DNA from 4 places in the Novosphingobium sp. BAM6 genome. Region 2 is predicted to be linked to each of the others. Evidence: riboswitches for the same ligand, from Rfam matches in the RefSeq annotation. Region 2 holds a riboswitch; each other region holds the start of a gene.
What was found. Region 2 has a riboswitch for cobalamin ahead of AC3EC3_RS01230 (TonB-dependent receptor plug domain-containing protein). Riboswitches for the same ligand answer to the same signal wherever they lie in the genome.

Region 1: another riboswitch for cobalamin. It lies ahead of AC3EC3_RS08745 (HoxN/HupN/NixA family nickel/cobalt transporter); the one in region 2 lies ahead of AC3EC3_RS01230 (TonB-dependent receptor plug domain-containing protein).
Region 3: another riboswitch for cobalamin. It lies ahead of AC3EC3_RS14215 (acyl-CoA thioesterase); the one in region 2 lies ahead of AC3EC3_RS01230 (TonB-dependent receptor plug domain-containing protein).
Region 4: another riboswitch for cobalamin. It lies ahead of cobW (cobalamin biosynthesis protein CobW); the one in region 2 lies ahead of AC3EC3_RS01230 (TonB-dependent receptor plug domain-containing protein).

Annotation. Positions count from the first base shown of each region.
Region 1 covers NZ_JBYNTR010000002.1:17,409-24,987, forward strand. The annotation lists gene AC3EC3_RS08740 (LysR substrate-binding domain-containing protein) at 1-487, shown strand, start outside; gene AC3EC3_RS08745 (HoxN/HupN/NixA family nickel/cobalt transporter) at 643-1,674, opposite strand; cobalamin riboswitch at 1,860-2,110, opposite strand; gene AC3EC3_RS08750 (TonB-dependent siderophore receptor) at 2,291-4,429, shown strand; gene AC3EC3_RS08755 (hypothetical protein) at 4,842-5,486, opposite strand; gene AC3EC3_RS08760 (helix-turn-helix transcriptional regulator) at 5,622-5,843, shown strand; gene AC3EC3_RS08765 (RNA-dependent RNA polymerase family protein) at 5,931-7,331, shown strand.
Region 2 covers NZ_JBYNTR010000001.1:228,403-235,981, reverse strand. The annotation lists gene AC3EC3_RS01250 (bile acid:sodium symporter family protein) at 1-812, shown strand, start outside; gene AC3EC3_RS01245 (ABC transporter ATP-binding protein) at 922-1,659, opposite strand; gene AC3EC3_RS01240 (FecCD family ABC transporter permease) at 1,656-2,621, opposite strand; gene AC3EC3_RS01235 (ABC transporter substrate-binding protein) at 2,618-3,562, opposite strand; gene AC3EC3_RS01230 (TonB-dependent receptor plug domain-containing protein) at 3,559-5,466, opposite strand; cobalamin riboswitch at 5,573-5,798, opposite strand; gene AC3EC3_RS01225 (cell wall hydrolase) at 6,001-7,236, shown strand; gene AC3EC3_RS01220 (hypothetical protein) at 7,466-7,579, shown strand, end outside.
Region 3 covers NZ_JBYNTR010000004.1:207,542-215,120, reverse strand. The annotation lists gene AC3EC3_RS14220 (epoxyqueuosine reductase QueH) at 151-822, opposite strand; gene AC3EC3_RS14215 (acyl-CoA thioesterase) at 819-1,619, opposite strand; cobalamin riboswitch at 1,726-1,938, opposite strand; gene AC3EC3_RS14210 (methylenetetrahydrofolate reductase) at 1,944-2,843, opposite strand; gene AC3EC3_RS14205 (flavin reductase family protein) at 2,875-3,366, opposite strand; gene AC3EC3_RS14200 (methionine synthase) at 3,450-4,481, opposite strand; gene AC3EC3_RS14195 (DUF1852 domain-containing protein) at 4,499-5,479, opposite strand; gene AC3EC3_RS14190 (LysR family transcriptional regulator) at 5,626-6,498, opposite strand; gene AC3EC3_RS14185 (NUDIX domain-containing protein) at 6,560-7,087, opposite strand; gene AC3EC3_RS14180 (lysophospholipid acyltransferase family protein) at 7,105-7,579, opposite strand, start outside.
Region 4 covers NZ_JBYNTR010000002.1:412,483-420,061, forward strand. The annotation lists gene AC3EC3_RS10565 (catecholate siderophore receptor Fiu) at 1-603, shown strand, start outside; gene AC3EC3_RS10570 (Fe2+-dependent dioxygenase) at 695-1,372, shown strand; tRNA gene AC3EC3_RS10575 (tRNA-Gly) at 1,516-1,589, shown strand; gene AC3EC3_RS10580 (SDR family NAD(P)-dependent oxidoreductase) at 1,797-2,657, shown strand; cobalamin riboswitch at 2,618-2,850, shown strand; gene cobW (cobalamin biosynthesis protein CobW) at 3,044-4,126, shown strand; gene cobN (cobaltochelatase subunit CobN) at 4,156-7,455, shown strand; gene AC3EC3_RS10595 (cobalamin biosynthesis protein CobG) at 7,452-7,579, shown strand, end outside.

The sequences.
Region 1 (7,579 bases), on a different contig from region 2:
CGTGCTGGCCGACAACCGGCTGGTCGCGCGACGGCTTTGCGATCACCGCCGTATCCTCTGCGCCTCGCCCGGCTACCTCGAACGCCGGGGCATACCGCAGGCGCCCGCCGAAATCGCTGCCCATGCCTGCCTCGGGTTTACGGGCTATGCCTCGTATCCGGAGTGGCGACTGTCTGACGGGAAGCGGCGCGAAACCGTGGAAGTGCGCGGCGCCCTGCGTGCCAACGATACCGCCGCGCTGCTCGAAGCGGCGCGTGCGGATGTCGGCATTCTGGGGGTCGGCGAATGTATCGTCGCCCGCGATCTGGCGGCAGGAACGCTTGTGCGCGTGCTGCCCGAATGGAGCTTCGATACCGAGGCCGGCATCCATATCGTGCGCCCTTCCACCCGCCTCGCTCCGGCGCGAACCACGGCTTTCGCCGAATGGATCGTCGAACGGTTCACGCCCGCGCCGCCATGGGAGGCCCGGCGTCCCGGCGAAGGCTGACGGCGCGGGACAAGGCAAGAGAGGCGCAAGGGGAGGCATCGCGACTTTCCAGGGAAAAGCGGGAAAGCCAGCGCCCTTGCGCCCGAATGGCGCCTACGGCAATGCAAACAATTGCAGGACAATCCTGCATCTGTTGCAGCAATGGGGCGTTCTTTCTACCCTTCCGCGTCGAGCCCGCTCCAGCGATAGACCGCATAGCTCACCAGCCAGCACACCACGAAAACGCCGATGATGACAAAGCCCAGCGTGTTGAACTGGCCCGACAGCGCCGAGGCCCCCGACCAGACGCCGCCCGTCAGCCCGAACTTTTCGGACAGCAGCGCCGCCGTCTCGATCGAGCCGATCACCAGTGCGATCAGTGCCGAGATCGAGGTGATGACGATATTGTAGTAGAGCTTGCGGATCGGCTTCACGAAAGCCCACTCGTAAGCGCCCAGCATGATCACACCGTCGGCGGTATCGACCAGCGCCATGCCCACCGCGAACAGCACCGGGAAGACCAACACCGTGACCAGCGAAATCCCGTCCGCCGCATGCGCGCCGGACAGTCCCAGGATCGCCACTTCGGTTGCGGTGTCGAAGCCGAGGCCGAACAGGAAGCCGAGCGGCGCCATATGCCAGGCATGGTTCACCAGCCGGAATACCGGACGCAGGATACGCGCGATCAGCCCGCGTCCCGCGAGCAGCATGTCGAGGTCATCCTCTTCATAGCTGCCGCCGCGTCGCACCTGCTGGAAACGCTGCCAGACACCGCGCAGGATCGCCAGATTCATGATCGCGATCACGAACAGGAACGTCGCTGAAACGATCGTGGCGATCACCCCGCCCGATTGCCCGACGGCCTTGAAATCCTCGATAGAGCTGGCCGCCAGAGCGATCGTGGTCGCCGCGATCAGGACGATGGCGGAATGCCCGATCGCGAACCACAGCCCCACCGTGACCGGCCGCTGGCCGTCCTGCATGAGCTTGCGGGTAACGTTGTCGATCGCCGCGATATGATCGGCATCGACAGCGTGGCGCAGGCCCAGACTCCAGGCAAGCAGCGCCGTGCCGAGCATGACCGGGCTGTGATGGAACACACTGAAAGCCCAGCCCCAGACTAGCAGATTGACGCCTGCCAGCACGGCAAACAGCAGCGTGATACGCCCTCGCAGCGAAACGGAAGGAGGATAGGAACTTGCAACCATGGCGAAACGGGAACCTCTGTCGGCGTCAGCGAACCTGACAGGGGCCTGCCGCAAGCGGTCGACGCGAGACATGCCGGACGGACGCCAGCCTGCGTCCGGCCCCGCCCGGCCGATGCGGCCCCTGCCGCACGTTGCGTCGCTCAGACGGAAGTGTTCCGTGCCTTGGCCATCCCCTGGACCCGGGCAAGAGCGACCGGACGCCGGCAGGTCTCCTGGCTCACGGGTCAAGGCTCGATGCAAGGCCTTCCCGGGCCTCGCACGATTTAGCGTCCGACCCAGTGGCTGGCGGCTCGGGGGGTTCTCGCCCGTCCGCGCATATGCATCTCGCTCACCGCTTACAGTTGCAGGGACAGCTGCGGAATGGGGCGCATGAAAGGCGCCCGCACCGCATTCCCTATTAAGCCCCTTTCAGGGCACCGGCGCGATCCTGTCCAATGCTGACGTTACCGCCACCATCGCACCGAATGTACCTATGACGCGGTATCGTTCAACACAAGCGCCCTGCATCAAAGCCAATCAAAACCACGTCACAAATTTGATATTGACTTGCAGAAGCCATTTCACATAGCGGCCCAGCGCGCGGGTTTATAAAAACTGTTTGCAAGGGAATGTACCAATGAAGAGGGTTCTGACCGCCTTGGCCACCGGTGTCGCGACGTGCGCGCTGACCGTCACGGCCCATGCCGATGATGCTGCGGCAACAAATGACACTGCCAAGAAATCCGACGAATCGATCGTCGTGACGGCTCCGGCCACCCAGGACATCTCTTCCGCCACCGGCCTCCCCCTCACGATCGCCGAAACACCGCAAGCGGTGACGATCGTAAACCAGCAGCAGATCAAGGACTTCTCACTGCGCAACGTCAACGACCTGCTGGACCAGGTGCCGGGCGTCAATGTGGAGCGGGCAGAAACGGACCGCACGGAATACGATGCGCGCGGCTTCACCATCACCAACTTCCAGGTCGACGGCGTCGGCATGCCCCTGCTCTCAGGCGGCATCGCCTATGGCAGTCTGGACACCGCACTGTATGATCGGGTGGAAGTCGTGCGCGGCGCCAATGGCATGATGACCGGCGTCGGCAACCCCTCCGCCACCGTGAACTATGTGCGCAAGCGCCCGACCGACACCTTCCAGGCCTCTGTCACCGGCTACCTCGGCTCGTTCGACGATCATCGTGTCGAGGCCGACATTTCCGGCCCGCTCAATGCTTCGGGTACACTGCGCGCCCGCGTGGTCGGCGCGCATGAAGACAGTGATTCCTACCTCGATTACTATCACGTCAACCGCAACGTGATCGGCGCCGTAGTCGCGTGGGACGTGACGCCGGATCTCACCGCCACTGCCGGTTACAGCCGCCAGCAGAATAACGCCGATGGCGTGATGTGGGGCGCGCTGCCGATGACTTATTCGGACGGCAGCCAGATCAGCTACAAGCGCTCGGCCTCCACCGCCGCGCCATGGACCTACTGGAATACCCGCAACCAGAGCGCATTCGCCGAACTGAAGTACAATCTCGGCAACGACTGGTCAGTGAAAGGCACCTACACCTTCAACCGCATCCAGTACACATCCAAGCTGCTCTACGCCTACGGCTACCCCGATCCGGATACCGGCCTCGGCATCTCGGGCATGACCGGGATCTACCCAACGGACTACAAGCAGGACATTTACAACCTCGACGCATCGGGGCCGTTCCAGCTGTTCGGACGCCAGCACCAGTTGGCCTTCGGCGTTTCGACCGGCCGCAACAGCGGACATGAATACGAAGGCTTTTCGGATACCTATCCCGATTATCCGGCGGTATCCGAAATCGGCAACGTCACCATTCCGGAACCGGACGACTATCCCACGCCTGTTCTTCAGGCGCGCATGATCGATCGTATCACCCGCGTCTATGGCGCCATCCACTGGAGTATCACGGATCGCTTGACCGCGATCACCGGCGCTTCTGCCACCTGGCTCAAGTCCACCGGCGACAGCTATGGCGTGGATGAAGCGCGCAAGAACAGCAAGGTCACACCTTATGTCGGCGCGCTCTACGACATCACGCACAATGTGAAACTCTATGCCAGCTACACAGGTATCTTCAATCCGCAGAGCGAGGTCAACGCCGGCAACCAGCGCCTTGCGCCTGCAACCGGCAGCAGCATCGAGGCCGGTGTAAAAAGCGAGTGGTTCGACGGCAAGCTCTATGCCACGGCCGCCCTGTTCCGCGCGCACCAGAAGAATCTGGCCGAAGCCGCCGGCACCTTTGGCGACGATGATGTCGGCCCGGCGGGCGGCACATATTACGTCGGCCAAACCACCACATCGAAGGGCTTCGAGGTCGAAGTCGCCGGCAAGATCACACCGAACTGGACTGTGGGCGGCGGCTATACCGGGTTCACTCTCAAGACTCCGGATGGCGAGCGTGCCTTCACCTATATCCCGAACCGCACGCTCAAGCTCAACACGACCTACACCATCCCGCAGTTGAACGATCTCAAGTTCGGCGCGAACCTGCGCTGGCAGAACGCGACCCATATCGACGACAGCACGGTGCAGGATGCAGAAGGTAACGACGCCGTTGTCCGCCAGGGCCACTATGCCGTACTCGATCTGATGGCCGGGATGACCGTGACCAACGGCATCAAGGCCCAGATCGTCGTCGATAACGTGACTGACAAGAAGTACCTGAACAGCCTCGCCTGGGGACAGGCCTATTACGCCGCACCGCGCACCGTGATGGGCTCGATCACCTTCAGCTACTGATCCTGCAGTTTTGAAAAATGCGAAAAGGCGGCCTTCCCTAACGGAAGGCCGCCTTTTCGCATATCTGCTTCCAGCTGTGCTTATGACATGACCGACCGGAAACATCCTCATCCCAAGGAAGCTTCGACAATCACATTACTGAAAGAAATGGCGCACCCGACAGGAAAGGGCACCAACGCCGGATTTTCCCGGTTTTTCGCCACTTACGAACTCCCGGTCTCACGCTCGTAGTACCACAGTCAGTACCAAATGGACTGATAAGCCGCCTGCTTTTGTTGTCAAACCACATCTCCACCTTGAGCGGCCAAAACCCCAGACTTCTACGGTTACGTCGTCCATTTGCTGGGGCTAAAACCCTTAAAACGCGTTTTCGTGGAATTGTCAGTTAGCCAGTCAACCCGAGCAATTAAGCTCATTGTCCTTGCACCAGCGGGCGACGGCGACCAAAGCCCTCGGGTCGCCTCACCGCTTGACTGGCGATAGGCTCGATACCAGCGTGCTGTTGGCCTTGCATCACAGTCAGGAAGCGCGCGCGCCATTCATCCAGCACTTTGGCTGCCTTCCGTAACTCCGGCGCGTTAGCTTTCACGGCGTCCTTACTCTCGAAAAATATGATCTCCTGAACTGGCGAATGCAGATCGTTGGTGAGAAGCTTGAGGCTGAGACGCCTAATCCGCTCTTGCCGTGTTCTCGGCCCCCCACGGCTCCCGAGTAACGCTCCTACCGGGCCGAGCAGAGCTTCCCCTGCGACAGCGCCCACAAGCACGCTTCCAAGGGTCGCCTTATCGAGCGAGATACCATCCTTATCCACCTCAACAGCGACAAGCTGGTCGAAGCGATAAACATGAGCCATTCCGCCAATTCTGCCAACCGCGAACTGATTGCTGACCGGGTCCAACAAGAGCGCAGCAGCTTTGTCCGGCTGGTTGAAGCGAAGCGCTGGCGTGAAGCTCGGCAACGCAGCAAGCCGACGCTCCAGTTCCTGCTGCCGGGTCATATTTCGTATTAACATGAAAGCCACGAAGGCAAGCGAGCCGATAGCTATAGCGTAAAGCACATGACATCCCCTTATTTGGAACCCACATCGTCCGGCATGCATACAGGGGAAAAGCTAACCACATGTTGACGATAGAGTGCACCCCGCACTCTGTGGAATGTAGCGTGAAGTCTCCCTCCTCTGCTCAATGCATGCATGACTACGCCTGCGATCTGCATTGTGTTCGCCAAGAATGTCAGGCGCATTCGCCGCTTACAGGAGCGGTCGCAAGAGCAGCTTGCGGAGGATGCGGGCCTTCATCGCACCTATATCTCGGCGCTCGAACGGGGCGACAAGCGGAACCCCTCGATTGTGGTAGCGGACAAGCTAGCTAAGGCTCTAGGCGTACCAATCTGCGATCTATTCGAGCCGAACTAAGCCGTTGGCATTAGGACGATAGTAACCTCGCCTAGGCATGTTGGGGCAATGGCGACTGCGCAGCCCTCTCAAATCAGACGAACGCCGATGCAATCTGTTGCAGCATGGCGATACCAGCGATTTGCGGCGCAGTTTCCTGACTTCATTGCCGAAGTGAGCCGTATCAGAAAGCGGCGCGATGCCGCACTGGAACGGTTGGCTGCAAGCGATAGGCGGACACAGCGAAATGCGATCCGCAAAATCCTGCATGACAGATCAAACTATATCCCCGACTTGATCCGCGCCCTGAACCGAACCTCGCGGCTGGGCCGCTGCACGCCAAGCTCAATTAAGGCTATGGCGTCCGGGATCAACGTATTCGCCCCGTGTTATGAGGCTGTCAGAAGTGGGGCGGTCACAACCGGCCCCCGGCAACGCATCGTACAGTCATTCGGCCCCATAAAGCGGGCACAGCAGCGTCTTGTCGCATCTGTGATCCGCGCCATCCATCCTTCCCATGCGAGCCAGTATCTGCTCGACAGGGGGATGACCGCAGCCCTTCGGGCTGTCGAAGCAGCCTGCGCTCGCGGCTTCACTCATGCAGTCGAACTGGATGTTGAAGCCTTCTACGGGTCCATCCCTAGAGAGTGCTTGGCTGGCCTGCTGTGGCCCTTACCAGAGGCCGTCGTTGACAACGTGCTTTGGGACGAAACCCTTCGTGCGAACGTCAATGTGTCTACGGGTGTCATTACGGTGGCACGGGCTACTCCTCCCCTCGGCGAGCATGTGGGCTTGTCGTTAGGTGCCGCGTCGTCTCCGGTTGTTGGAGAAGTGTTGATAGGCCGCCTGCTGGCCGACCCCGCCGTTGCTTGCGACGGCAACATCATCACATATGCCGACAATCTGCTCGTCCTTGGACGGTCGGAAACGGAAGCGATAGCGAGAGCAGAACACCTGATTGCTGTGGCCGCAAGGCCGGACCACGGCTCGTTGAGGCTGAGGGAGCGGGATCGCGGGCATTGCCTGCCTCTAAATTCAGTTCCAGGCGCATTTAATCATGGCATCCCCTTCCTCGGCCAGTTGGGCCACGTCGTCTCACCCGGCCAGTTTTCGTGGGAGCCATCGCCAACCAAGCAAGAACAACATCGCATCGCCAACGCCGATCCGCTCCCATCTCTTGACGAGATTGCCGCCGCCGAACGTAAGGTAGCTGCCTTCCATCGCGCCTATCCTTTATGGTTAGACCGTGATGCGCGTGAAGCCGAAGTGCGGGCAGAACTTGCGTGTGTTCGGTTTTTTCATAACCCGGCATCGGTCGAAGCCCTGAGTGTCGCGGCACACAGCCTCATACTGGCGTTTTTGTTGGGCGGCTCAGAACGTGGACTGGATGAATTGGTCCCATACGATGGAGACCGACGCGGAAGCCCCCGTCAAAGGCTAATCGCCGAAACATCTCGCATCTGGACGGTAATGCAGGATTTTAACGAACCGACTAATCAAGCCGCTTAACATAGTCTCTGCTCCGGCCATTGCAGTTGATGGAAATTGCGTGGCAGCGACTGGACGAGGCCGGGACAAGCAAGCAGCACAGGGTGATCGAAAACGTTAGGCGAGGCATAGCCGCATTCGCGCAGATGATCGGCGATGGCATAGGGCTCCCTCGGAAGGAGCGTGAACCACTCGTCATCTGACCCGGCATGACGCCTGCACAAGTTAGCCCATTCAGCACGACAACGAAAACGGCGGTGTATGGCCAT
Region 2 (7,579 bases):
ACTGGCGCCTGCAACTGACCGTGTTCCTGTCCACTTTCGCGCTGTTTCCGCTGATCGGCCTGGGGCTGAAAGGCGTGCTCGGCCCCATCGCCTCGCCCGAGATCCTGAACGGCCTTGTGTTCCTGTGCCTGCTGCCCTCGACCGTGCAGTCCTCGATCGCCTTCACCTCGATCGGGCGCGGCAACGTGGCGGCGGCGCTGTGCAGTGCCTCGTTCTCGAACCTGATCGGCGTGATCATCACCCCGCTGCTGGCCGCCGTCGTGATGTCGAGCCCTTCGGGCGGGTTCTCGACCAGCGCGATCGAGGACATCGCCATGCAGATCCTGCTGCCCTTCGTGCTGGGCCAGATCGCGCGGCCCTTCATCGGCAAGTTCATCACCCGCCACAAGCTGCTGACCACGATCGTCGATCGCGGCTCGATCTTGCTGGTGGTCTATGCCGCCTTCAGCCACGGCATGGTGGCCGGCGCCTGGAGCCGCCTGTCGTTGAGCGACCTCGCCGTGGTGCTGGTGATCGACGCGCTGGTGCTGGCAATCGTCATCACGCTGACCACCTGGGGGTCGCGCAAGCTGGGCTTCAACAAGGAGGACGAGATCGCCATCGTCTTCTGCGGCTCCAAGAAGAGCATGGCGAGCGGCATCCCGATGGCGACGATCCTGTTCCCCGCCGCCTCGGTCAGCCTGATCGTGCTGCCGCTGATGCTGTTCCACCAGATCCAGCTGTTCACCTGCGCTGTGCTCGCCCGCCGCTATGGCGCACGGCCAGAAGAGCCCGAAGTGGAAACCCCGGTCGCGGCCGCCCGTCCGGCGTAATCGCTGTTAGAGCGGTTTTCGATCTGGCTGCGCCGAATCAACCACTCTAAGTTTTTGATTAGCCGCATTTTCCGAGTCATCAGGTGATTCCACCTGATTAGAAAATGCTCTAAACCGCCAGCGCCCGTGCGCCCTGCTCGCCCAGCCAGCGGGCGCGCACGCCCCATACCTCGCGGATGATATCGCTCGCCAGCGCATCGTCGGGATGGCCGTCCGCCACGACACGTCCATCCTGAAGCACGACCACCCGGTCCGCACAGTTCATCGCGCTGGCAAGGTCGTGCAGTACCAGCACCACCCCGCACCCGGCTCGGGCCTGCTCGCGCATCTTGCGCATCGTCATCGCCGCATGGCCGAGATCGAGGTTCGCGAGCGGCTCGTCCGCCAGCAGCCAGCCGGGTTTCGTCGCCAGCACCCGCGCCATCAGCGCCCGCGCGCGCTCTCCGCCCGAGAGCTGCGACACCGGGCGATGGCGCAACGCTTCCAGATCCATCGTCCGGATCGCCGCATCGATGGCCGCCTGCGCCTCGCTGGCCGACGAGGCCACCCACGGCAGCCGCCCGAGCGAGACCAGCGTCTCGACCGCGACGTCCCACGCCACTTCGGGCGCCTGTGGCAGATAGCCCATCCAGCGCCCGCGTTCGAGCGAGTCCATCTTCGCCAGCGGGGCATCGCCGAGCAGGACGTCGCCGGAATCGGGTTTCATCAAACCGGCAAGGCAGCCCAGCAGCGTCGACTTGCCCGCGCCGTTCGGGCCGCAGATCGCCGTCACCATATTGCGGTCGAACCCGAGCGAAACGCCGTCGAGCCGCCCGCGCACCGTCACATCTGCCAGCGAGAGGCTCATATCGCGCCCCGGCGCATGCGCAGCAGCAGGTGCAGGAAGAACGGCGCGCCCAGCAGCGCAAGGCCAATGCCCAGCCGCAATTCGCCGCCCTTCAGCGGCATCACCCGGCACAGACAGTCGGCGACCAGCAACAGCAGCGCCCCTGCCAATGCGCTCGGCACCATCAGCGAAGACGGGCGCCGGTCGGTGAACGGGCGCACCAGATGCGGCACGACAAGCCCGACGAAACCGATCACGCCGGCCACCGCAACGCCCGCCCCCACCGTCAAACCGACGCCGAGGATCAGCCAGACCTGCAGGCGCCACAGGTCGACGCCGAGCGAGCGTGCCGCACTTTCGCCCAGCGTCATCGCATCGAGGCTGCGCCCGGTCAGCAACAGCGCGCCAATGCCCAGCGCCGTCAGCGGCATGGCCAGTTCGACATCGCCCCAGCTGCGATCGGACAGCGCTCCCATCAGCCAGGTCACGATCTCGCTGACGGCGAAAGGCGACGGCGAAAGGCTGATGACAAGGCTGGTCAAGGCACCCGCAAGGCTGGAAATCATCAGCCCGGCCAATGTGAACAGCGCAATGCCCCCGCTGCGCCCGGCCAGCAGCGCGAGCAGCGCCATGCCGCCCGCCCCGCCTGCCAGCGCGAAGATCGGAAGCGTGAAGGGCGCCGCCGCGTACCCCGTCCAGAACGAGAGCACAGCGCCCAGCGCGGCCGCAGGCGCCACGCCGAACAGGCCGGGATCGGCCAGCGGATTGCGCAGATAGCCCTGCATCGCGGCGCCCGCAGTACCGAGCCCTGCCCCCAGCGCCACCGCCAGCAGCGCACGCGGCAGGCGCAGGTCCATCAGGATCGTCGAAACATGGTTAACGTGGGGATCGAAGGGATTGAACCACACCCGGCCGGTCAGCAGCGAGAGAGGAAGTGCGATAAGCAGCAGACCACTCAGGCTCAGCAGCAGGCGGACGTTCAAGGATGTCTCCCGGCTGCGAGGGCCTGCACCGGCGCGCTGCGACGGATCGCCGCCAGCCGCCGGGCAGCGCGCACGATCGTCGGGCCACCGCACCACAGCAGATTTCCCGGCACTTGCGCGCGCGGCGTATCGGCAAGCTCATTCAGCACCGGATTGTCGAGCATCCGGTCACGCACGCCTTCCGGCCCGCTCTGTGCAAGGATCACGCCCGGCGGATGGGCCAGCACCTGTTCCAGCGGCACGAAGTCGGCCTGCGTGAAACCGGCGGCCGTCGCGGCATTGGAAAAGCCGGTACGCTCCATCAGTTCGGAAATCAGGGTATCGCTGCCCGCGACGATGCCGCCGGTTTCCCACATCAACGCAGCGACCTTGCGCGAACCCGCAGAGGGTGCGGCAGCCGCGAGCGCACGATCGATGCGCGCGACCAGTGCCTGGCCGCGCGCGCGGTTGCCGGCGACATCCGCCAGCATCCGCACCTGTGCTTCTGACTGCGCCACACTGGACGCAATGGGAACCGTCACGACCTTTATCCCCAATCCCTCAAGCGCCGTACGGGTGGACGGCGCAAGGAAGGAACTCGCGACCACCACATCGGGCTGCATCGCGATAACTTCCTCGACCGAATTTCCGATGGCGGGATAGCGCCTCGCTATCGCCAGGTCCATCGAACTCGACGCCGGATCGGCACTATAATCGGAAATTGCGCGCAACTGGCCGGGTGCGGTCACTTCGGCAAGGATCGCATCGGTGCAGGGATTGATAGAAACGATCGCGGGATGAGCCATGGTGCGCGAAGGGACGGGTTCGCGGAACCAGTATCCGAACAGTCCACCGCCAAGACATGCTGCGGCGGCAAGCCCCAGCGACAGGCGCAGCACGCGCGCCCGCCGCCGGCCGTGCGCCTCCCCCCGGCGCGAGGCGAAGGGAGGCGTCAGGATCACATCGTCACGCGGATGCCGCCGAACACCGAGCGTCCGGCAGTGCCATAATCGGTGACAAGCTCGTACTTCACGTCGGTGACGTTCTCGACCCGTGCAAAGACTTCCACCTTGTCGTTGATGGGCAGCGAGGCGCGGATCGTGCCGGTCGCCCAGCCGTCGATCTGGGTAGTGTTGGCCGCGTCGTTCCAGCTGTCGCTGACCATGCGCAGATCGCCGCCCAGCTTGAGACCGTGCAGCGGGCTGGTCCAGTCGAGCGAGAGCGTCAGCGCATTGCGCGGACGACGGGCAAGGTCGAGGCCCTCGTTCGCATCGCCCGAGGTGCGGTTGACCGACCTGGTGTAGGTATAGACCGCCTGGGCATGAAGCGCGGGCGAGACCTGCGCGCCCAGTTCCAGCTCCGCACCCGTCGCCCGCGCCTTGCCGACATTGGCATAGAGGCCATAGGGGCGCGCCTCGCACTGTTCGTCACCCACGCAGGAGACGAAGTCGATCAGGTTGCGGGTGTCGCGGCGGAAGCCGGTGAGCGCGAAGTAGAGCGGGCCGTTGCGGTCGCCATACTCGATCCCGGCATCGTAGGACCGGCTGCGCTCGGCCTTGAGCGAGGTATCGCCGTAGTTCGAATAGAGCTGGTAGAGCGACGGCGCCTTGAAGCCCTCGCCGTACGAAGCGATCACGCGCCAGTTGCCCACGACCGCGACCGAACCGTTGGCCCCGAAGGTCCAGGCCCCGCCAAAGCGCGAATGGTCGTCATAGCGAACACCCGCTGCCAGATTGACCACCTGCGAATACCAGCCGAGCAAGGCATGGGCGCTGGAGAGGTTCGCGTGGTGGCGCGCATCGTCGCTTTCGTCCATGCGCGACCATTCGTGATCGGCCCCGAAATCGAGGCGCAGGTCGCGCCAGGCATTCCAGCTGCCGGTCAGCTCGGCGCGGCGGCTCTGGCCATGGGTGAAGTAGCAGCTGTCCGAACCGCAATAGTTGTAGCTCTCGCCATAGTAGCGGCGGCGGGTGTCCGACAGCTGGTAGGCAACGCCCAGGCTCAGCGTGTCGCCGGTCCAGTCGAGCGCGCCGCGTCCGCCGATCTCGCGGGTCTTCTGATAATCGTCGGTATCGTCGAAGGTCACGTAGCTGGGCGCGGGATAACCGTCGATGTCCAGCTTGCCCTCGGTATAGCGCCCGGCGAGGCTGGCGGTGAGGCCCGGCATCAGTTCGACATGGCCATGGCCGCCCACGCGCCACTGGTGGAAACCGTCATCCTCGGTGCCGATGGCGGCCTGCGAGATACCGTCGGTGCGGGTATAGCCGCCATCGAGCGTGACGCCGTAGGTGTCGCCGGAAACGCCTGCGCTCATCTGCCCGTCGAAGGTGTTGCGCGAACCGTATTCGGCGCGTGCCTCCACACCGTTGACATCGCGCGAGGTCACGTTGAGCACGCCGCCGATGGCGTCCGAGCCCCAGACCACCGAGTTCGAACCGCGCAGCAGTTCGATCTTGCCGATCGAGCCGGTCATCAGGTTGCCGAAGTCGTAGCCGCCCCCCGTCGCCGCGACGTCCGCCACGCGGATGCCGTCGACCATGACGAGAACCTGCTGCGAATTGGCGCCGCGCACGAACAGGCTGGTCGCCGAACCGAGACCGCCGTTGCGCGCGATGGTAACGCCGGGCAGACGCTCCAGCACGCGGCTGATGTCCGCGCCCTGCACGCTGTCGATCTCGTCCGCGCCGATCACGTCGATGGGCTGGCCCGCCTTGTCGACACTGGTGGCGCTGCCGGTGGCGAGCACGGTGATATGATCGTCGCGCACGGCGTCCGCCGTGGTGATCGCGGCGTTGTCATCCTGCGCGAAAGCAGGCGCAGCGGCAGACAGGCCCAGCGCAGTGCCGAGCAGCAAAAGGGTCTTCACGTAATAGTCCTCCAAACCTGAACGAATATGCCGTTCATGGCGGAGGCCGCACGCGGGTGCTTTGCCCGGCGCGTGCCCGCTGCATCTCCGGAACTCCCCGTCCGGCGCGGAACGACCGTCATCGGCAGGTCTCCTGGCTCCCGGATCATCGTCGCGCCTGCCGCCTTCCCGGATCGAGGGACGATCCAGTGGCCGAATGGAAGCGCGGGCTCCCCGGTCACAGTTGCGGGGACAGCGCGGGCCTTGGGGACCGATCCCCGCACCCGCTTCCCTCTTAGTCCGCGTGCCTCCCCCCTGAAAGGCGACCCGCGAAAACCCATGACGTGACATGCGCGTTACCGCCCGCCCCGGAATCTGGCAAGCGCAGGCGTGCCTTGCGAGGCTCTCGTTAAGACCTTTGCGTGTATAGCGCGGCCATAAAGCGACACTGTGCAGCTTCGGGACAGGCCAGCGCGCGCAGATGCGCAAGCTCTCCCGAACGCGTATAGGGCGCGCAGACAGCGTGAACAGCAAGGCATAGCGCGAAGAGCAGACGTGACGACCCATTGGCTCCCTCCCGGCCTCGCGCGCAGCGCGTCGCCCGCAAGGACGCTTCCCGAGGCTGACGGCACCCCCGCCGGAACGCCGGCATGGGAGCCGCGCCCGCGCGACTTCGCGGGGCGGGTGGTTCGCGGCACCGGGCGCCGTCGCCAGCGCATCGTGCGCCGCCGCTGGTCGTTGGCAAGCGCCGTGCTCGCGCTCGTGGCGATCCCCGCTTTCGCCGCGCCCGGTGACTGGCAGCCCTTCCGCCTCCCCGCCGCCGAGGAGGACAGCGGGCAGGTCACGCCGATGCCGTTCGAAACCGCCGCAGGCTCGTTCCCCGGCGCCGCCTTCTATTACCTCGACCTTGCCCCGCCCACACCGCAGATCGGCGACGGCATCCACTCCGACGCGGATGACGGCGCCGACCTTGGCGATGGCCTGCCCGGCAGCACCGGCCCGGCGGCACGCTCGATGATCATCGACGACACCCCGCTCGATCACATGCGCGCACTCCAGTGCCTGACACAGGCGGTCTATTACGAAGCGGCGAGCGAGCCGGACGCCGGGCAGCGCGCGGTGGCGCAAGTGGTGCTCAACCGCGTGGCGCACCCCGCTTTCCCCAACACCGTGTGCGGCGTGGTCTATCAGGGCGCGACGAGAGCGGGCGGGGGCTGTCAGTTCACCTTTACCTGCGACGGCTCGCTGGGCCGCAAACCGGTGGCGCTGTTCTGGGACCGTGCCCGTGCCGTGGCCGCTGCCGCACTGGCGGGCTACGTCTACACGCCGATCGGCCTCGCCACGCATTATCATACGGTACAGGTGCATCCCTACTGGGCGGACAGCCTGCACTACCTCGAAACCATCGGCGCGCACCGCTTCTACGCCCTGCAAGGCCCGGCAGGCGGCGCCGCGACCTTCCGCTTCGTCTATCACGGCGGCGAACCGCTGCCGGTGCCCGGACGGATGGAGACGCCCGCCCAGCGGGCCGCCGATACGCTGGCCTCCGATCCCGTCGCCCTGCAGAAGGCCTATGCCGCGATGGCGCCTGCGCCCGCAGCTTCGGCCAGCCCGGCTGCGATGACGGCCACGCCTGCCCCGTCCTCCACGCCGCCCACCCCGCTCTACTCCAGCGAGGTGCGCGCGCGCGGCGGCGAGGATCTGTACCGTGCGCAGAATCTGCCGCAGACCACCGGCGTAAAGGACGAATACGCCAATTCCGGCCGCTGGATCGCCCAACCCGGACAATAACGCCCGGACAATAGCGCCCCGCTGCGTTTTTCATTTCGAACAGCGGCACGCCGGTCGGATCGACGCACGGGCGACTCGCCTCATCGCAAGTGCGAGAAGCTGGCAAGATTTGGTCAACCATCCCCATGCAGGAAGGCTTAGCGCCTACCGCGCTACTGAGGGGTTCAACGGGGCCAATCACAGACAACCGGCCATAAACGAACGGCCGCAAGACAGGGTACGCGACGCCATGACTATCCGCTTCTCCCCCGCCTTCGGTGGGGCAAGTCCGGCTATTGCCCGGGCCCTGTGCGGCAGCGCGCCACTCAATGGCGCCAACGACAATGCCCTTCGGCACGCTGCG
Region 3 (7,579 bases), on a different contig from region 2:
CGCCCCGCCTTGCGGGATCAGCGTAATACCCGAGGCGATCGTGTCATACCGCCGCTCCGAACTCCGGCCGGGGTTTACCGTACGCGGCTGAGGGCGGTGCTGACAATGCCGCGTATCTGGAAGACATGGCGTGGACCTTGCCATAAATGCTCAGATTTCCTGATCGCCGGGCTCATCGCCATAGAACAGCTTGCCGATGTCGATTTCCGGGCGCCCCTGGCTGACGCGGTGCGCATTGCTGTCGCGCAGGGAATAGACGCAGCCGCAATACTCCTGCTGGTAGAACCGCTCGCGTTTGGAAATCTCGATCATCCGCGCGGCCCCGCCGCCTTTGCGCCAGTTGAATGTCCAGTAGGCGATGCCGGGATAATGGGCCGCAGCCCGTTCCCCGCAGTCGTTGATCTGCGTCATGTTCTTCCAGCGCGAGATTCCGAGCGAGGACGTGATGACCGGGAACCCCTGCTCATGGGCGTAAAGCGCTGTCCGCTCGAAACGCATGTCAAAACACATGGTGCATCGCTCGCCGCGCTCGGGCTCCCATTCCAGGCCACGGGCACGCTTGAACCAGTTGGCGGTATCGTAATCGGCATCGATAAAGGGAACCCCGTGCTCTTCGGCAAACCGGATGTTCTCGTCCTTGCGCAGGAGATACTCTTCCCTGGGGTGGATGTTGGGATTGTAGAAGAAGATCGTATAGTCGATTCCGCTCGCGCTCATCGCCTCCATCACCTCGCCTGAGCACGGCGCACAGCAACTGTGCAGGAGCACCTTCTTTTCTCCCGCCGGCGGAGCCAGCATCGGGCGATCGAGAGAACTCATCATAACACCTTTTCATTCCGAATGGAGGTTGGTCGCCCGGACTCATCGACGGCTACCATGGTGAAGCGCGCCGTGGCGGCATGGCGCCGCACGCCTGTCAGCAGGACTTCGGCCCAAAGATCCACATCGACCGTCATCGAGGTGCGCCCGGCCCTGGCGATCCGGGCGACCAGTTCGATCATTTCGCCTTCTTTTACCGGCGAGCGGAAATCTATGCGCTCGGATGCCGCCATGACGATCACGGCACGCGCATGTCGCGTTGCCGCGATGAAGGCCGCCTTGCCCATCATCTTCAGCGCATCGCCGCCATAGAGCGTGCCGTAGTGGTTGGTCTGCTGGGGAAAGATCATCTCCACCATGCGCAACCCGTCGGCTTCGTCGACGCTTTGGCTGGCCCCTAACGGTGGCAGCGGGAGGCGCACGCCCGGCCCCTTGACCGCGACCAGCGTAAAACGCCCACGCGTGCAGCGCCGCCGCTCACCACTGACGGGGACTTCGGCGACCAGTTCCACCTCGACATCGAGGGAACTGTTACCGACCCGAACCACGCGGGCGGTGGCCTCGATCATGTCGCCGACGCGGGCGGGGGCCTCGAAGTCGATTTGCTGGCTGCATGCCGTGACGAAAGGCGCGCGGCCGTGACGTGTCGCAGCCAGAAAGGCGACCTTGTCCATGTGCGCCAGGGCCATTCCGCCAAACAACGTACCGTGATGATTGGTGTCGGTGGGGAACACCATGTCGATCAGTTGAACGCCTGTTCCCGTCACCATGATGCTTGCTTCGTCAGCTTGCGTGCCCATCGTCTCAGCCTGTTACAAGGCGAAGCAGACAGACGAACGCAAGTGCGTCACGCATCGAAGAACCCGGCGCGCCGCAAGAGCGTCTCGCCCGGACACCCCGCCGGAGGAACGTTATCGCGTCGCTGGCAGGTCTCCTGGCTCGCGGGTCAACGCTGACGATCCGGCCTTCCCGGCGGCGAAGCCACCAGTGACATTATTGGATCGCCCGCTCGCCGCTTACAGTTGCGGGGGCAGCGCCGGCATCGCACCGGCTTCCCATCTTAGCCCCGACCCACCCTTTTCAGAGCAAGGAGGGGGAACCTCGACAGGAGCGGTAAAAGGCATTCACCCTGCGGAGTCAAGCTCGCGAACCGGCAACGGAGCAAGGCCTGCATAACGCTCGATCCAGTCCACTGTCCTGCCAGTTCCGCCGAAGGGATAGAAATGCAGGCGAACCGAGCCATGCTCGGCGACCAAGGTTGTCGACAGGCAATTGAGGAAGCTTTCCGGTCCCGCACTTCCCAACAGCTTGCCAATCGAGATGCCGTATTTCGACAGGATCGATGCAGAGGCGCCTACGCCACATCGGGCCGCAAAGCGCATGAGAGTGGCGACGCCCGCAGGGCCTGGAACGCCGATCCGGACCGGGCAGTCCAACCCGCGTTCACGCAACACCTCCAGCCAGACCAGTATCCGGTTGGCATCGAAAGCGAATTGCGTAACGATAAACGGCATCATGCCGCGATTTGCAATGTCGGCGCACTTGCTCTCGAGCACAGCCCAGCATTGATCCTCATCCATCGCCGCATGACCTTCGGGATGGCCCGCAATACCGATATGCGTGATCCCGTAACGCTCGAACAGGCCGGTAGCGATCAGCGATCCGCTGTCAGCAAACGGGCCTTGGGGAGTGGATGGATCGCCCCCCAGAACAAGGCAATGCGTGAGCACAGCATCGCCGCAAGCCGCCAGAATGCCTTCAAGAACCGTTGATGACACCATTCTCCGGGCTGAAAGGTGCAGCACAGGCTCAAAGCCAAGGCCCCGCACGGTGCGCACCGCAGCGATCCGTTCTGCGTCACTTTCCCCCGGCAAGTACGGGATGAAGACCAACGTACCGGGGGTGATACCCGATGCAGCCAGCGTGAGGCCCGGCATGTCCTTTGCCGTCACCTCCAGCGAATAGCCGCTCAAGAGACTTTGCGCGATCGCTGCCGGGTTGGAATGGACGGAAAGACCAGCCATCGCGCTTGAGTTTGCCTTTTCAACGCAAATGTCAGGCAGACATGGCGCCAAACTGGCCGCCATGATACACCAGAGGCTTCGCGGCAGGCTCGCTGTCGAGATAGCGGACCTGACCGACAAGCAAGACATGGTCGCCTGCTGCTATCTCCTGAGCGACGTCGGTCACAAGAACAGCCGCCGCGCCACGCAACACAGGAAGGCCGTGCTGTTCGTGGAACAGGTCCGTCAACGCCTCGTTCGAGCGGCCTGCGAAATGCAGCGCATGGTCGCGCATCGCATCGGAAAGGATATTGACCGCATATCGCCCGGAAGCGCGGACCTTGGGCAACATTTTCGAACGGTTGTCGATCGAGATGCAGATCAGGGGCGGTTCCAGCGAGACCGACATGAAAGCGCTGACCGTCATGCCGTGATCCCCCTCGGGCGTGCGGGTTGTGATGACGGTGACGCCTGTCGGGAAACGGCCACAGCAATCGCGCAAGGCGCGCGGGTCGATGGTGTCGATTTCGGCGATGTCGGACATGGGGCGGCTTTGCTGCTGTAATGGGATGGAAGAACGCGGACCGGTCTGCCCGCAGGCAAACCGGTTCCGAGTACGATCAAGGGTTACGCGACCCCAAGTTCCTTGCGAACGATCGCGGCACCGGCGCCAAGCGCGTTCAGCTTGCCGCGCGCCACTTCGCGAGAGAGCGGCGCCATGCCGCAGTTGGTCGAGGGATAGAGCTTGTCGGCATCGACGAACTGGAGAGCCTTGCGCAGCGTGTCCGCCACTTCCTCGGGCGTCTCGACCGTGTCGGAAGCCACGTCGATGGCACCGACCATCACCTTCTTGCCGCGGATCAGTTCGATCAGGTCCATCGGCACGTGCGAGTGGTGGCACTCCAGCGAGATGATGTCGATCTTCGACTTCTGCAGATTGGGGAAGGTCTCCTCGTACTGCCGCCATTCCGAACCCAGGGTCTTCTTCCAGTCGGTGTTGGCCTTGATGCCGTAGCCATAGCAGATGTGGACAGCGGTTTCGCACTTCAGCCCTTCGGCGGCCTTCTCCAGCGTGGCGATGCCCCAGTCGTTGGCTTCGTCGAAGAAGACGTTGAAGGCAGGCTCGTCGAACTGGATGATATCGACGCCCGCAGCTTCCAGTTCCCGGGCTTCCTCGTTGAGGATCCGGGCAAATTCCCAGGCCAGCTTCTCGCGGCTCTTGTAGTGGGCATCGTAGAGCGTATCGATCATCGTCATCGGGCCGGGCAGCGTCCACTTGATCGGCTGATCGGTCTGGGCGCGCAGATACCTGGCATCCTCGACGAACACCGGCTTCGGGCGCGAGACGGCATCGACCACGGTGGGCACGCTGGCATCATAGCGATTGCGAATGCGCACGGTCTCGCGCTTCTCGAAATCAACGCCGCTCAGATGCTCGATGAACGTGGTGACGAAGTGCTGGCGGGTCTGCTCGCCATCACCGACGATGGTGATGCCGGCCTGACGCTGATCGTCCACGGCCAGACGCAGGGCATCCTGCTTGCCGGAGACGAGTTCGTCGCCCTCCAGCTTCCAGGGAGACCAGAGCTTCTCCGGCTCTGCAAGCCAGGAAGGCTTGGGAAGGCTGCCGGCGGTCGAGGTAGGAAGAATTTCATTCATAAAAGTTACGTCTCAATTCAAAGGGCGTACTGGGCGGACCACTGGTCGAGGAAAGCGCGGTGCGGCTTGATGAAATGCTCATCGGTAAACCGGCCCTGCTCGGTAGCCAGGCGAGCGCGTTCCTCGCGGTCATAGACCACCCGCGTGTTGGAATAGTCCTCATGCTTCAGGCTTGGCCTGAAGACTTCGCCGGCCACCGAGTTGGCGTTGTAGATTTCGGGACGATAGATCCTCTGGAAAGTCTCCATCGTGCTGATCGTACCGATCAGTTCCAGATTGGTGTAATCGTTGAGCAGATCGCCGAAGAAGTAGAACGCCAGCGGGGCGACGCTCTTGGGCGGCATGAAATAGCGCACCTGCATGCCCATTTTCCGGAAATACTGCTCGGTCAGCGAGGGTTCGTTGACCGCGTACTCAAACCCGAGGACGGGGTGCCGGTTCGCGGTACGGTGATAGACCTTGTTCTCCGAGACGCTGAGGCAGACCACCGGGGACTTGGCGAACTGCTGCGTGAAAGCGGGGGATTCGACCAGCGCCTTGAAGATCTTTGCGTGCAGTTCGCCAAAATCGCCGGGAATACCGAAACCCGAACGTCCCTTGTTATACTCGGGCAGCAGAACGCTGAAGTCATAGTCCCGCACATAGGACGAGAAGCTGTTCCCCACGATGCCATCGATCCGCGCATCGGTCCTGCGGTCGAGGATCGTCGTCTTGAGAACCTCGATGGTCGGGAAGGTCTTGCCTTCCTCCTCGATATGCAGCTCGGCGGAAATGATGTCGAGTTCGACCGTATAGCGGTCATTCTCGGGGTTATCCCACGATGCAAGATCGTTGAAGCGGTTGTCGATCATCCGCAAGGCATTGCGCAGGTTCTTCTGTCGCCATTCGCCGCGTGCCAGATTGGCGAAATTGGTGGTGAGACGGGTGCCGTCAGCCGGCGAGTAATCCTCATCGAACCGCGTGCGCGAGGTCGTGAAGGTGAAATCCTTGGTCGTCATGAGCGGGGTCCGGTTTCTCGATCAGGGTGCCGCCGCCTGCCTTCAACAGCAGGGCGGTGCTTGCGAGGCCGCTATCCTGAAGATCGAACATGAACTCAAATGACAATAATTTGAAAAACCATGACGCACCGTCATGTTGGCACGATTCAGACCCGGACGGTCGCTGCCAGATCCACGAAGGCATCGAGATAACGGGGGGTAGCCCCGATGCGATGCCCCAGATGGATCGACTTGAAGATGCCCCTTCCGATCCGCACTCCCTTCACGCCCTGAACCCCGCGCAACAGCCAGTTGGGCGTCGCGCTGACAGCGCGGCCCGAGGCCACGAGGCGCAGCATCAGATCCGTCGTCTCGACGGTCCGGTGACGGCGCGGCAAGGCATGGGCGGGGACGAGGAACTGGGTGTAGATGTCCAGCCTCTCGGGCGAGACGGGATACGTGATCAGGGTTTCGGTTGCGAGGTCTGCCGGTTCGATCCGGGCCTTCCCTGCGAGAGGATGGCCCTCCCCCACAGCCAGCACCAGTTCGTAATCGAACACGGACCGGTACAAGATGCCCGGCCGATCGATCGGGTCCGGAGTGACGAGAAGGTCGATTTCATGTCCCAGAAGCGCGGCCAGCCCGCCGAACTGGAATGCCGTCGTCACATCCAGTTCGACATCCTCCCATTCGGCGAGAAAGGGGTCCACCACCCGCATCAGCCAGTCCTGGCAGGGATGGCATTCCATCCCCACCCGGATCGCCCCGCGGCGCCCGCGCGCATAATCTTCCAGGACCGCAGCACCATGCTCCAGTTGCGGCAACACGCGCTGCGCCACGCTCAGGAGATATTCGCCTGCCTGTGTAAAGCGCAACTTGTGCCCTTCACGCTCCCACAGCTTGACGCCGTAGCGATCTTCGAACCGTCGGATCGCGTGGCTGACTGCCGATTGCGAGAGGCACAACTGCTCTGCCGCCTGGGTAAGGCTGCCGGATCGGCTGATTTCGCGCAAAATCGCAAGGGGCTGTAGCTCGATCATTGAACATGAACTTTTGTCATGTTCTGATTGTGTAGTCTAGGTTTACGACGCTGCGTGAGCGTCAGCTATCCCTGCGTGTTGACCCCAAACCGGTCAGTCGTCTGCCGGCCAGAACCCTACCACCCCCCAGTCCCGTCACGCCCTTGCGGTATTCCTCGATGCGGCGGCGGGTGGCGGGGGAGGTGGTGTCGGGGAGGTCGTCGAGCGCGAACCAGCCCGCTTCGGCGATTTCCAGCGGGTCGGCTTTGGCGAGATCGGCGGTCGGCAGCGCGTCGGTGCGCACGGCGAAGATGACGATGTGGTCGTCCTTGCCCTCGCGGCGGCTGTGGTAAACGCCGAGCACGCGCTCGATCACCGGATCGGTGATCGCCACTTCCTCGCGCAACTCGCGCAGCAGGGCATCGGCGATACTCTCGCCCTTCTTCACGCCGCCGCCGGGCAGATACCACTGCGCGGTGTAGGTATGCCGCACCAGCGCGACCCGGCCCTGCGCGTCCGTCAGCACCGCGCGCACGCCGATGGTGCGGGGCTTCGTCACGCGCCAGAACAGGCGGGCCAGCGATCCGATCAGCCGGTGATGGAAAGCCATGACCGGATGCCTTCTTCTTACCCGTTCAGCGCGTTGATCGCGGCGAGCACTTGCGCTTCGGCTTCGGCGCGCGGCAGGCCGGGCTCGATCCGCGCGCCCACCCGGAAGGTGATCACGCCGGGCTTCTTCCAGAGCCGGTGATAGAGCCGCCCGCTGTCGACCGCGATGGGCACCACCGGCACGCCGATCATCTTGTAGAGCCCCGCAAACCCCGATTGCAGTGGCGGCCTTTGTCCATGCGGCACGCGCGTCCCTTCCGGAAACAGCACCAGCGCGCGGCCCTCGGCGGCGAAGGCGCGCCCCTGCGCCACCATCGCGCGCAAGGCCTTCGCGCCCTGATCGCGCTCCACGGGGACCACGCCATAGGCCAGCGCGGCCTTGCCCCAGCCGGGCAGGCGCGTCAGCTCGGCCTTGGGAAACGGCGCGGGACGGTCGAACAGCAGCGGCAGGTCGATCGCCTCGAAGAAGCTCTCGTGCTTCATCGCCACCAGC
Region 4 (7,579 bases), on a different contig from region 2:
GGCATCAAGCCCCAGAAGGCCAAGACCATCGAGGGCGGCGTGAAGTGGAGCGCGCTGGATGGCCGACTGGCCGTCAACGGTGCGGTGTTCCAGACCAAGGTCGACAACGAGATCGATTCCACCGACCTCGACGATATTCAGAGCGGTTCCAAGCGCGTGCGCGGGTTTGAACTTTCTGCCATCGGCAACGTAACCGATGCCTGGTCGATCATGCTGGGCTACAGCCATCAGAAGACCAAGGTAACGAGTGGCCCGGTCGTCAATGCCGACGGGTCGAGCAGTCTCAGCTATACGCCGGACGATTCGTTCACCTCGTGGACGACTTATCGTCTGCCGTTCGGCCTCGAACTGGGTGGCGGCGTTCGCTATATGAGCGGCATGAAGCGCGGCACCGACTGCGCGACCTGTTCGCCCAGCTCGACCAAGGGCTACACCGTGGTCGATGCGATCGTGTCCTATGCGCTGACCGACAACATCAAGCTGCGCGTCAACGCCTACAACCTGTTCGACAAGGACTACGTCGCGGCGATCAACAAGAGCGGCTATCGCTATACGCCGGGAACGCCGCAGACGTTCCTGTTCAGCGCCGACTTCAACTTCTGATCGCCAACCGCCATCGGATCGGCAAAATACGAAAGCGGCAGGCGAGCGATCGGCTGCCGCTTTCGCGCTTCCATCGAAGGCCATACCCGTCATGCTGCTGCACATTCCCAATGTCCTGACCGTCGATGAAGTGGCCGAGTTCCGGCGTCGGCTCGATGCTGCCGACTGGGCGGACGGGCGCGAGACGGTGGGCGCGCAAGGCGCGCAGGTGAAGCGCAACCAGCAGTTGCCCGATGCCTCGCCGCTCAAGGAGGAACTGGGCAAGGCGATGCTGGCGGCGCTGCGTCGCAGCCCGCTGTTCTTTGCCGGTACGCTGCCGCGCAAGATCCTGCCGCCGCGCTTCAATCGCTATACCGGCGGCGGTGAATACGGCTTCCATATCGACGGCGCGGTGATGAACCTGGGCGATGGCGAGCACTTACGCTCGGACGTCTCCTGCACCGTGTTCCTCAACGATCCCGACGAGTACGAGGGCGGGCGTCTGGTCATCAGCGATACCTACGGCGAACACCGCGTGGCCCACCGCGCAGGCGATGCGGTGATCTATCCTTCGTCCAGCCTGCATCGCGTGGAGCCGGTGACGAAAGGCGCGCGCCTCGCCTCGTTCTTCTGGATACAGAGTCTCGTGCGCGACGATGCCCAGCGCCGGATGCTGTTCGAGCAGGACACCTCGATCCAGAAGCTGACGATGGACGGCGCCGATGCCGACGCGATCCTGCAACTCACCTGTGTCTACCACAACCTGCTGCGACTTTGGTCCGATACCTGAGACAAGGACTGCGAAATTGCGTCTCGACAAGGCGAAGGGCGAATTTCGCCTCGACGAGGCAGGGGCAATCGGCTAATCGCCATCTCCTTCCGACGGCTGGCCTGCATCAGCGCGCAGTCGGACTGGCCGAAACAGGCCCGGATGCGGGTGTAGCTCAATGGTAGAGCAGCAGCTTCCCAAGCTGAATACGAGGGTTCGATTCCCTTCACCCGCTCCAATTTCTTGATATTTCAATGTTTTACCTGACAGGCCGTGCCTGTTGGCCGCTTTTGGCGTGGTTATCGCCCGCCCGTGTCTTGCAAGCAGGAATAGGCAAGAAATCGCCTGCTTCCGACATTCATCTTCGCGCTTCCGCGGCGCAAGGATTGCAGAGCTCCCGAGAGATCGGGTCTTCCTGCCCTGCAAGATGAAAGAGGTTCATTCCATGTCCGAACGCAAGATCGCGATCGTTACCGGCGGTAGCCGGGGGATCGGTCGCAATACGGTGCAATGCCTCGCCGCGCGCGGCGTCGCAACGATCCTGACCTACAATGCCAACCGGGAAGCGGCCGAAGAGGTCGTGGCGCTGGCCGAGGTCGCAGGGGCGCCCGCACTGGCGCTGCCGCTCGATGTGGGTGATGCCGCTTCGTTTGCGGATTTCGCGGGCAAGGTCGGTGAGGCTTTGGCCGCATGGGGTGCCGAGCGGTTCGACTATCTGGCGAACATTGCGGGCACATCGTCCGCCGCGAAGCTGGAAACTATCACCGAGGCCGAGATGGACGCGCTCTACCGGGTCCACCTGAAAGGCCCGATGTTCCTGACGCAGGCGCTGCTGCCGCTGCTGAATGACGGCGGGCGGATCGTGAACATTTCCTCGGGGCTGGCCCGCGTGCCGTTTGTCGGACGGATCGGTTATGGCCCGATCAAGGCCGCGGTCGAGGCGCTGACGCGCAACATGGCGGTGGAGCTGGGCGATCGCGGCATCGTCGTCAACACCGTGGCGCCGGGCGCCATCGCCACCGACTTCAGCGGCGGCGTCGTGCGCGACAATCCCGAGGTCAACAAGATGGTCGCCGCGCACACCATGCTGGGCCGCGCGGGGACGCCGGAAGACGTGGGGCCGGTGCCGCAAAATTCGCGTTCCGCGAATTTTCAAGCGAACTCTGAGAAATCGTTTCAAGAGATTGCACATCGGGCGGGCCGAAGCGGATTGGCATTCGCGTCGGCCTCGTCTATCCGGGCGTTCGGAGAGCGGGTTCGCCTGTGCTCCGAACAGATCGCGCCGGTGCCCCGACAAGGGGCTTAATCGGGAATGCGGTGCGGAAGTTCGCTTCCAAATCCGCGGCTGTCCCTGCAACTGTAAGCGGATAGCGCGATGCACAGGCTCTCCTTGAGGGGGCAGCCACTGGACCCGCGCGGAACATCTCCGCGCATCCGGGAAGGCGTGCATCAAGCTGTGACCCGCGAGCCAGGAGACCTGCCGGCGCTCCGGTCGCTCTTGCCCAGGTCCAGGGGATGGCCTTGGCACGGTGAAGTTTTCCGTCTGAGCGACGAAACGGTGCGGCTGGGGCTGCACGGTTGCGTGGTCACGGGTGCCTGTCGCGCCCGCCCGTCGTCGCGCGCCGGTCGGAAGCAGGGCTTCCGGCAAGTCCCGCTGCGTGTCTCGCTCAAGGCGCGCGGGAAACTGTTGCCATGTCCGCTTTCGGATCGCCGTCTGCTGCCCCGACCAATCTGGCCCCCACCAATCTCGCCAAAGTGCCCGTCACCATCGTCACCGGGTTCCTCGGCGCGGGCAAGACCACGCTCATCAGCCACCTGATCCGCAATGCAGGCGGGCGCCGTCTGGCCGTGGTGGTCAACGAGTTCGGCACGATGGGTGTCGACGGCGACATCATCCAGTCCTGCGCGATCCCCGATTGCCCGGCGGAGAACATCGTCGAGCTGGCCAATGGCTGCATCTGCTGTACCGTGGCGGACGATTTCATTCCCACCATCGAGACGCTGCTGGCGCTGGAGCCGCGCCCCGATCATATCCTGATCGAGACATCGGGCCTCGCGCTGCCCAAGCCACTGCTCAAGGCGTTCGACTGGCCCGCGATCCGCAGCCGCATCACGGTGGACGGCGTGCTGGCGCTGGCCGATGCCGAGGCGGTCGCTGCCGGGCGGTTCGCTCCCGATCCCGAAGCGCTCGATGCTCAGCGCGCCGCCGATCCGGGGATCGACCACGAGACGCCGCTATCCGAAGTGTTCGAGGACCAGCTCGCCTGCGCCGATATCGTGCTGCTGACGAAGGTCGATCTGGCGGGGCCAGAGGGTGTGGCGGCCGCGCGCGCGGTGATCGCAGCGGAAATGCCGCGAGAGGTGCCGGTGATCGAGCTGGCCGAAGGCGCCATCGACCCGCGCGTGATCCTGGGCCTCGAAGCGGCTGCCGAGGATGATCTGGCCGCGCGCCCCTCGCACCACGATGGCGAGGATGAGCACGAGCATGACGATTTCGACAGCGTGGTGATCACGGGCGGCGAGATCGCCGATCCCGAAGACCTCATCCGCCGCATCGAGGCACTGGCGCGCGATCGCAATATCCTGCGCGTGAAGGGCCATGTCGCGGTGGCGGGCAAGCCGATGCGGCTGCTGGTGCAGGCGGTCGGCGCGCGGGTGCGCCAGCAGTACGACCGTCGCTGGGAGGCGAACGAGCCGCGCGTCACCCGGCTGGTCGCGATTGCCGAGCGTGCCGATATCGATGCCGGAGCGATCCGCGCCGCGCTGATCGGCTGAGCGGGGTTCCGGCAAGGCGAGCAGGGCCGATGCACGTCATCTTCCGCGAAACGCACGGGATGGAGGAAACCGCCATCCCGCAGGATCTGGGGCAGGCGCCTGCGGATCTCGTGGTGCTGTCGTTTTCCGACAGCGACCTCGGCGCCTTCGCGGGCGGCTGGCACGCGGCGCGCGCGGCCGACCCGGAGTTCCCGACGCTGCGGCTGGCGAACCTTGCAGCACTGCTGCATCCCTTGTCGGTCGATACTTATGTCGAGCGCACGCTGGAGGGCGCGAAGGCGATCCTCGTCCGGCTGATCGGCGGGGCGCCGTACTGGCGTTATGGCCTGCAACAGCTGGAACTGCTCGCGCGCCGTCGCGGGATCGCGCTGGCGGTGCTGCCGGGGGACGGACAACAGGATGCGCGACTGGAAAGCGCTTCCACCCTGCCGCCCGAGGTGCTGGCGGACCTGTCCCGCCGTTGCGAGGCAGGCGGCGCGGATGCGGCGCGCGGGGCGCTGACGCTGCTGGCGCGCGTGGGGGCCGGGTATCGCGGCGAGGTGTCGGAGTGTGTACCGCTGCCGCTGGCCGGTGGCTGGCATCCGCAGGCCGGGCCGTGCGACCCCGATGATGTCGTGCCTGACGATGTGGACCCTGACGGGCGCCCGCTCGCGCTGATCCTGCTCTACCGCGCCTATCTGGCCGCGCACGATGTCGATCCTTTCGCGGCGCTGCATGCGGCGTTCGAGGCGCGCGGGTTCCGTGCGCTCTCGCTTTACGTGCCGTCGCTGAAGGAGCCCACGGCGCGGGCGCAGGTCGAGCGCTGGATCGCGCGCCTGAAGCCCGCCGCCATCGTCAACGCCACCGCCTTTTCCGCGCGCGACGAGGCCGGGCATTCGCCGCTCGACGCCGCAGGCGTGCCGGTGTTCCAGATCGCGCTGGCGACCGCCCCGCGCGAGGGCTGGGCAGGCAGCACGCGCGGGCTTTCTGCCGCCGACCTTGCCATGCATGTCGTCCTGCCCGAGATCGACGGGCGGCTGTTCGCAGGCGTCGCCAGCTTCAAGCAGGCGGGCGAGCATGACGCCGACCTCGGCCTCGCGCGCAGCATCCACCGTGCCGACCCGGAGCGGATCGCCGCCATCGTCGCGCGTGTTGCCGCCACCGTCGATCTCGCGCGCACGCCGCCATCCGCGCGCAAGCTGGCGCTGGTGCTCTCGACCTATCCCGGCAAGGCGCAGCAGATGGCACATGCCGTCGGCCTCGATGCGCTGGCCTCCGCCGAGGCGGTGCTGCACGATCTGGCCGAGGCCGGATACGATACGGACCCGGCTGACGATCTCGCCACGGCACTCCGGACAGAAACCCTGACCTGGCCGCTCGCCGCCTACCGCACCGCGCTGGAAACGCTCGATCCCGCGCTGAGGGAAGACCTCCTCGCCGTCTGGGGCCAGCCAGAGGCAGACCCGGCGGTGCAGGGCGAGCATTTCCACTTCGCCGCCATTGCCTGCGGCAGCGTCACCCTCGCGCTCCAGCCTGAGCGGGGCGATGTGGCCGCGCGCGACGATGACTATCACGACACCACCCGCTGTCCGCGCCACGGCTATGTGGCGTTCTACCTGTGGCTGCGCGCGCAGGGGCTTCATGCGCTGGTCCACATGGGCGCGCACGGCACACTGGAATGGCTGCCGGGCAAGGCGGTGGCGCTGTCGGGCGCGTGCTGGCCCGAAGCGCTGATCGGGTCGCTGCCGGTGGTCTATCCCTTCATCGTCAACGATCCGGGCGAGGCCGCGCAGGCCAAGCGCCGGATCGCCGCCGTCACCATCGGCCATGCGCCGCCGCCGATGGTCGAGAGCGGCACTGGCGCGGGCCTTGCCCGGATCGAGGCATTGCTCGACGAGTTCTCCAATGCCGGTGGCCTCGACCCCGCGCGGCGCGACCGCCTCCAGCTTGCCATTCGCGACGAGGCGGCGGCGCTCGGGCTGGCCGAGGATCTCGGCCTCGACAGTGCGATGTCGCTGGTCGAGGCGATCACCCGGATCGACCGCTTCGTGTGCGATGTGAAGGACAGCCAGTTCGGCGATGGCCTGCACATCTTCGGGCGGGGCGAGCAGGGGAATGCCGAGCGCGCTGGGCTACTGGCCGCGCTGGACGGCGCGCGCGTGGCGCCGGGGCCTTCGGGTTCGCCCTATCGCGGGCGCAGCGACGTGCTGCCGACCGGGCGCAACCTCTACACCATCGATCCGCGCGCCGTGCCTTCGCGTACCGCCTATGAGCAGGGCGTGGCGCTGGCCGAGGAACTGCTGCGCCGCCATCTGCAGGACCATGGCGACTATCCGCGCGGGCTGGTGATCGACCTGTGGGGCTCGGCGACGATGCGCACGGCGGGCGAGGAGTTCGCGATGGCGCTGCACCTGCTGGGCGCAAGGCCGGTGTGGGACAATGCATCGGGCCGTGTGACCGGCGTCGAAATCCTGCCGCTGGCGATGCTCGACCGCCCGCGTATCGACGCCACCTTGCGCGTCTCAGGCCTGTTTCGCGATGCTTTCCCCACGCTGCCGGTGCTGTTCGGGCAGGCCGTGCGCGCGCTGTGCGAGCGGGACGAGCCCGAGGACTGGAACCCCTTCACGCCCGAAAGCGCCGGTCCGCGCGTCTACGGACCGCAGCCGGGGCGCTATGGTCTGGGTATCGGTGGGGCGGTGGAAGACTATCGCGAAGCGGCGCGCGTCGCGGCGGGTGAGGCGTGGCTGGCGGCCTCCGACCATGCGCTCGACACGCCCGAGGGGCAGTCGGACCCCGAAGGTCTGCGCCGCCGGGTCGCTGGGGCAGATGCCTTCGTCCATTTGCAGGATCTGGCCGAAACCGATCTGCTGCTGGCGGCGGACTATGCCGCGCACGAGGCGGGCTTTGCCGCCGCGCAGGATGTGGCCGGGGGAAGCGCGGCGCTCTATCATCTCGACAGCCGCGATCCTGCGCGACCGGTTGCGCGCACGCTGACCGAAGAGATCGCCCGCGTGGTGCGTGCTCGTGCTGCGCATCCCGGCTGGATCGCCGGAATGATGCGCCACGGCTTTCGCGGTGCGGCGGAACTCTCCGCGACGCTCGACCACCTCGGCGCTTTCGCGCATCTGGGGCAGGGCCATGCGACAGGCGCAGTGCCCTCGCATCTGTTCGATCTCTATTACGACGCGACGCTGGGCGATGCGGCGGTGCGGGACTTTCTGGAGCAGGCGAACCCGCAGGCGCTGGCGGCGATGGAGGCGCGCTTTGCCGCGCTTCATGCGGCGGGGCTGTGGACGACGCGGCGCAATTCGATCCTGGCCGACATGGCGGAACGGGAGGGGCAGCCATGAGCGCTTCGCAAGGCGGTTTCGCCATCCGGGGCTGGTGCCCCTACGCATGGCGACCGATGGCGGCAGGCGATGGTCTGCTGATGCGCGTCAAGCCCCGCCTCGGGTGCCTCTCGCGCGAGCAGGG